3 regions of the Erwinia sp. CGal63 genome follow, and region 1 is predicted to be linked to each of the others. Evidence: riboswitches for the same ligand, from Rfam matches in the RefSeq annotation. Region 1 holds a riboswitch; each other region holds the start of a gene.
The links. Region 1 has a riboswitch for thiamine pyrophosphate ahead of thiM (hydroxyethylthiazole kinase). Riboswitches for the same ligand answer to the same signal wherever they lie in the genome.

Region 1 (2,263 bases):
TGCTCCGACGCGATATTTACCTAAGTTTTCGGCGAAATCACGATAGTCCTGCACCGCGACGTCTTCACGCATGATACCGGCGAACAAGGATGAAGATGTAAAAGAATAGCAACATAAAAACGCAATTATTTTTAATTTCATTGAAATCCCTTTAATTCAAATTAACGATTGCGATATGTAAGATAAATATTAATTTCCCGTGTTTTTTTGTGCCGGGTTAAGCGTGGTTTACCAAATCATATATTTACAGACTTTTCTTATAGTCTAACAATAAAGACATTATCTGTGGAATTTTTTGCGGTCTTGCGCCAGATGGGACGCAATAATATTGATTACCGTCAAGTTAACTCTATTTAATGAATATTATTGGCTGGCTGCCTGCCAGATAAAAAAGAGTTCACTGTGGTTCTTTGAATACTTGTCGGATAAATATTTTTATAATTGTTTAATGATTGGGGTTACTATTTTAATTAAAGGTTTTCTCTGTATAGAAAAGACGTGAAAGATAATAATGCTGTCGGATATTTCCTTCATGAATTTTTATAATCACGCCAGCTAAACGCGCGTCTTTAACACAGGTGAAGAAGAGTTCAGGACGCCAGCGTGCTGATACTTCCTTCTTTCAGCATTCAGCGTTTAATCAGCCGCGCCAGGCTTGCGTAACATCACGCATTTCCCTATGCTGCGAAGCTTGCACTATGACTCGGGGTGCCCTTCCTTGTGAAGGCTGAGAAAAACCCGTTGAACCTGAACTGGATAATGCCAGCGTAGGGAAGTCAGATGCCTGCCCGCATCGCCTTCTTGATCGCCGGTTGGGAGCGCTATGATCCAACCTTCTCGCTTTACGGCCAGCCCGGCCGCTTCACTTTCCCTGTTTCGCCAGCGTTCGCCGCTGGTGCACTGCCTGACCAATGACGTGGTGCAGAGCTTTACGGCCAACGTGTTGCTGGCGCTGGGCGCGTCGCCAGCGATGGTGACCGAACCCGTGGAAGCCGCGCAGTTCAGCGCGATTGCCGATGCCGTATTGATTAACGTCGGCACGCTGACCGCCGCGCGCGGTGAAGCCATGCTTGCGGCGGCGCAGAGCGCTACGGCGGCAGGCAAACCCTGGACGCTCGACCCGGTCGCCGTCGGCGCGCTGACCTTCCGCAGCGATTTTTGTCAGCAGCTGCTGGCGTATCGTCCTGCCGCCATCCGCGGCAACGCCTCTGAAATTATGGCGCTGGCGCGACAGGCGGTTTCCGGGCGCGGCGTGGACAGCCTGCACGATTCCGCCGCAGCGCTGGATGCCGCCGTGCTGCTGGCGCAGTCAAGCGGCGCGATAGTCGCGGTGACGGGCGAAACGGACTACGTCACCGACGGCGAGCGGTTAGTAGCGGTGGCGGGCGGTTCCCCGCTGATGACGCGGGTGGTGGGAACTGGCTGCGCGCTTTCCGCCGTGGTCGCCGCATTCTGTGCGCTGCCCGGCGACCGGCTGCAGCATATCGCTGCGGCCTGTCGGGTAATGAGCCAGGCGGGCGAACGTGCCGCGGCGGCAGCCGGTGGGCCAGGCACTTTTGAGCCGCTGTTTCTGGATGAGCTGTATCACCTGCACAGGGAGGCCGCGCTATGAGAGTCAACGCGCTAACCATAGCCGGTACGGACCCCAGCGGCGGCGCCGGTATTCAGGCCGATCTAAAAACTTTTTCCGCGCTGGAGGCTTACGGCACCAGCGTGATCACGGCGCTGGTGGCGCAGAATACCTGTGGCGTGCAGTCCGTTTATCCGATCGCGGCCGAGTTTGTTTCAGCCCAGCTCGCTTCAGTGCTCAGCGACGTTCGTATTGATAGCGTGAAAATTGGCATGTTGCAGGATAGCGATATCGTGGAAGCGGTGGCGGAAGGGCTGGCGACGGCGTCCATTCCCTGGCTGGTGCTGGATACGGTGATGCTGGCGAAAAGCGGCGATCCGCTGCTTTCCGCGCGGGCGGTGGCGACGCTGCGCGAAAAGCTGCTGCCGCAGGTGTCCATTATCACGCCTAATCTGCCGGAAGCCGCTGCGCTGCTGGCGTGTTCGCCAGCGCGCGACGAAAAAGAGATGCTGCGCCAGGGGCGAGCGCTGCTGGAACTGGGCTGTCAGGCGGTGCTGATGAAAGGCGGCCATCTGAGCGACAGCGAAAGCCCGGACTGGCTGCTGACCCGAGAAGGAGAAGAGCGTTTTACCGCGCCGCGCGTGCCAACCAAAAATACGCATGGCACGGGCTGTACGCTCTCTTCCGCGCTCG
Region 2 (2,263 bases), on a different contig from region 1:
TGGCTGCTGGCAGGCGTCAGCGCGCTAATTCTGCCGCGGGAATGGCCTTCGATGACGGATTTCAGCCGCCAGCCCGTCGGCACCGGCCCTTACGCCGTAGTGCGCAACCAGCAAAGCCAGCTGCGTATTGCAGCGTTCGATGACTACTTCGGCTACCGCGCGCTGATCGACGAGGTCAATATCTGGGTACTGCCGGAGATCAGCGAAGAGCTGGTTTACTCCGGCGTCAGGCTGGAAGGCGGCAGCCTGGATGAAAAATCCGAGGAGAGTCGCCTGGAAGAAGGCTGCTATTTTCTGCTGTTCGATCAGCGTTCGCCGCAGGGTCGCGATGAGCAGGTACGCCGCTGGATTAGCGCCATCGCTAACCCGATAACGTTGCTAAGCCAGGCAGGAACCGGCTATCAGCGCTACTGGTTTCCGGCTTATGGACTGCTGCCGCGCTGGCATCATCGCCGGGATCTGGCGGCGCCGGAGAAACCTCCAGGCCTCACCTCGCTGACGCTGACCTGGTATGGCGATCATATCGAGCATCAGGCTATCGCTAATCTGCTGCAGCCGCTGCTGGCTTCTCAGGGCGTTGAGTTAGTTACCAGACAGGTCGATTACGACAGCTGGCATCGCGGCGAAGCGGAAAGCGATATCTGGCTGGGCAGCGCCAATTTCACCCTGCCGCTGACCTTCTCTCTGTTTGCGCTGCTCTATGAGATCCCGCTGCTACAGCATTGCGTGCCGATTGACTGGCAAAAGGACGCGCAGCGCTGGCGCGAGCAGCAGCTGTCGCTGGCCGACTGGAGCAGAGAGCTGATAGCCGACTGCTACTTTCATCCCCTGTTTCACCACTGGCTGCTGCTGGAGGGCGAGCGCAGTATGCGTGGCGTGCGGATGAATACGCTTGGCTGGTTCGATTTCAAATCCGCCTGGTTTGCGCCGCCGGAATCATGACGCTTTCGCTACTCTTTGGAAATCATTAGAATAAGGCGTTCTCAACGGGGTGCGCGGCGCAAGCCGAGGCTGAGATAAACCCGTCGAACCTGATCCGGCTAATACCGGCGTAGGGATTTGAGAGTGTTTTGCTCAGATCGCGCGTCGCCCTGACCCTCAAGGAACGCAAAGTGTTAAAAAAAGCCCTGCCTCTGCTGCTGCTCTGCTCGCTCTCCGCCGTCGCCGCCAAACCTGCGCTAACGGTTTATACCTACGACTCTTTTGCCTCTGACTGGGGGCCTGGCCCGGCGATTAAAAAAGCGTTTGAGGCCGACTGCGGCTGCGAGCTGAACTATGTCGCCCTTGCCGACGGCGTTGCATTGCTGAACCGTCTGCGCATGGAAGGCAAAAACAGCAAGGCTGACGTAGTGCTGGGTCTGGACAACAACCTGCTGGATGCGGCGAAAAAAACCGGCCTGTTTACCGAAAGCCATATCGACACCCACGAGGTTAAAGTGCCGGGCGGCTGGCACGACAGCACTTTCGTGCCCTATGACTATGGCTGGTTCGCCTTTGTTTACGATAAAACCCGACTGGCCAATCCACCCAAAAGCCTGAAGGAGCTGGTCGACGGCAGCCAGCCGCTGAAAGTCATCTATGAAGATCCGCGCACCAGCACGCCTGGCCTGGGGCTGCTGCTCTGGATGCAAAAAGTCTATGGCGACGACGCGCCTGCCGCCTGGCAGAAGCTGGCGAAGAAAACCGTTACCGTCACTAAAGGCTGGAGCGAAGCCTATGGCCTGTTCCTGAAAGGCGAAGCCGATATGGTGCTGAGCTATACCACTTCGCCGGCTTATCACCTGATCGAAGAGAAAAAAACGCAGTACGCCGCGGCGGACTTCAGCGAAGGGCACTATTTACAGGTGGAAGTCGCCGGTCAGCTTAAGGGCAGCAAACAGCCGCAGCTGGCGCAGAAATTTATGCAGTTTATGCTGGACAAGCCTTTCCAGCAGACGATCCCGCAGGGCAACTGGATGTATCCGGCAGTGCCGACAGCCTTGCCTGCCGGCTTTGACACGCTGACCGTACCGAAAACCACGCTGCAGTACTCCTCGCAGGAAGTCGCCAGCCATCGCAGCGAGTGGGTCAGCGCATGGCAACGCGCCGTCAGTCGCTAAGCCGCCGCAGACCGTCGGGCAACCTGGTTCCCGGCGGCCTTGTCGCCACGCTGCTGGTTGCCGTCGCGCTGCTCGCTTTTATGGCGCTGTGGCGTCACGCGTCGGTCAATGCGGGCAGTCTCTGGCACGACAGCTATCTGTGGCACGTCCTGCGCTTCTCGTTC
Region 3 (2,263 bases), on a different contig from region 1:
CGTCTACGCTTGAAATCTCAAGTTCCATAAATTGCTCATCCTCACTTCACGCCTTACCGGATCGGGATCGACAGTTAAAAATAACACTTTTGGAGTCACTCATGCTTGACCAGCTGGAAGTTCTGACCTCACGCGTAGGCGGATGTAGCGAACTGGTAGATTTTTGCCTTCACTCACGTAAGCAGCTGTTAGTTGCCTATTATCAAATGGTTGGCATTAAGCCTAACAAGGAATCACTGACTTCGCTTGACGAAAACGCGCTGGATAATTTTTGCCAAAGCCTGGTAGATTATCTTTCAACCGGCCACTTCACCGCTTACGAACGCTTTATCCAGGAGATGGAAGGCACCGAGCAGCTGGCCAAAGCGGCGCTGATTTATCCTTCGTTACAGGCTAATACCGAACAGATTATGGCGATTTACGATGCCCATCTGGAAAACGCTATCGATCACGACAACTATCTGGAGTTCCAGCAGGCGCTGTCGATCGTCGGCGAAACGCTGGAAGCCCGTTTTACCCTGGAAGATAAATTTATTCAGCTGGCGCTGGAGAAGTACAGTGACCAGCCAGCGGCAAACGACGCGGCAATGGCTCGCCCGGCCTGATAAGTTATAAATTTGTAAAACCCTTGAGCTTTCTATAAAGCCCCTTTATGCTCAAGGGGCAATCAGCTGATTGTCCCTGGCGAAAGCCAGATTTCTTCTTGTCGGAGTGCCCTTCGGGGCTGAGACCGTTTATTCGGGATCCGCGGAACCTGACCAGGTTAATACCTGCGTAGGGAACAAGAGTAAAGATTCAGGTTTGGGCCTTCAGCCCGGCAATTACTCATCCGAACTCCGGACAAGCAAATTTTCCTTTATTCAGGAACTTGCTATGTCTACGTCCGTTAAAAAACCAACCCGACGCGAACAGCGTGCCGAAGCCCGCCAGTTTATCGATTCCCTGCAGGGCGCCGCCTTCCCCAATTCCAGACGTATTTATCTTACCGGCTCCCGAGCCGATTTACGCGTCCCCCTGCGCGAAATCCAGCTCAGTCCGACGCTAACCGGCGGCAGTAAAGACCATCCGCAGTTTGAAGAGAACGAACCCGTGCCGGTATACGATACGGCCGGCCCTTATGGCGATCCCGAAACCGTCATTGACGTCCATGCAGGGATCGCCAGACTGCGGGAAAGCTGGATTTTGGAACGCGAAGATACGCAACCGATCGAGCAGCTTAGTTCCACTTATACGCAGCAGCGCCTGGCGGATGAAGCGCTGGATCATCTGCGCTTCGCAAAGCTGCCGCGTCCGCGCCGCGCGCTGGCTGGCCGCTACGTCACGCAGCTGCACTATGCGCGACTGGGCGTTATCACGCCGGAAATGGAGTTTATCGCGCTGCGGGAAAACATGGGCCGTGAGCGCATTCGCAGCGAGGTGCTGCTCCAGCAGCATCCCGGCCACGGGTTCGGCGCGCAGCTGCCGGAAAACATCACCGCCGAGTTTGTGCGCCAGGAAGTGGCCGCCGGACGAGCGATTATTCCCGCCAATATCAACCATCCCGAAGCGGAACCGATGATCATCGGCCGCAATTTCCTGGTGAAGATTAACGCCAACATCGGCAATTCCGCCGTCAGCTCCTCAATCGAAGAAGAGGTGGAAAAGCTGGTCTGGTCGACACGCTGGGGCGCAGATACGGTGATGGATCTTTCCACCGGCCGTAATATTCACGAAACCCGCGAGTGGATCCTGCGCAACAGCCCGGTGCCGATTGGCACCGTGCCGATCTATCAGGCGCTGGAGAAGGTCAACGGCGTGGCGGAAGATCTCAACTGGGAAGTGTTCCGCGATACGCTGCTGGAGCAGGCTGAGCAAGGCGTCGATTACTTTACTATCCACGCTGGCGTGCTGCTGCGCTATGTGCCGATGACGGCGAAGCGCCTGACCGGCATCGTCTCGCGCGGCGGCTCGATTATGGCTAAGTGGTGCCTGTCGCATCATCGCGAAAGCTTTCTCTACGAACACTTTCGCGAAATTTGCGAAATCTGCGCCGCTTACGACGTCTCCCTGTCACTTGGCGACGGCCTGCGTCCTGGCTCTATTCAGGATGCCAACGACGAAGCGCAGTTCGCCGAGCTGCGCACGCTGGGCGAGCTGACGAAAATCGCCTGGGAATATGACGTTCAGGTCATGATTGAAGGGCCGGGCCACGTGCCAATGCAGATGATCCGCCGCAATATGACCGAACAGCTTGAGCACTGCCACGAGGCGCCGTTCTATACGC

Region 2: it holds a riboswitch for thiamine pyrophosphate, as region 1 does, so the genes downstream of both, thiB (thiamine ABC transporter substrate binding subunit) here and thiM (hydroxyethylthiazole kinase) in region 1, are expected to answer to the same signal.
Region 3: it holds a riboswitch for thiamine pyrophosphate, as region 1 does, so the genes downstream of both, thiC (phosphomethylpyrimidine synthase ThiC) here and thiM (hydroxyethylthiazole kinase) in region 1, are expected to answer to the same signal.

The regions. Positions count from the first base shown of each region.
Region 1 covers NZ_JAKUMN010000001.1:257,999-260,261, forward strand. The annotation lists gene MKZ79_RS01050 (S6 family peptidase) at 1-72, opposite strand, end outside; TPP riboswitch at 695-791, shown strand; gene thiM (hydroxyethylthiazole kinase) at 824-1,612, shown strand; gene thiD (bifunctional hydroxymethylpyrimidine kinase/phosphomethylpyrimidine kinase) at 1,609-2,263, shown strand, end outside.
Region 2 covers NZ_JAKUMN010000004.1:87,650-89,912, reverse strand. The annotation lists gene sgrR (HTH-type transcriptional regulator SgrR) at 1-942, shown strand, start outside; TPP riboswitch at 978-1,076, shown strand; gene thiB (thiamine ABC transporter substrate binding subunit) at 1,113-2,099, shown strand; gene thiP (thiamine/thiamine pyrophosphate ABC transporter permease ThiP) at 2,075-2,263, shown strand, end outside.
Region 3 covers NZ_JAKUMN010000005.1:7,710-9,972, forward strand. The annotation lists gene nudC (NAD(+) diphosphatase) at 1-28, opposite strand, end outside; gene rsd (sigma D regulator) at 102-605, shown strand; TPP riboswitch at 698-798, shown strand; gene thiC (phosphomethylpyrimidine synthase ThiC) at 874-2,263, shown strand, end outside.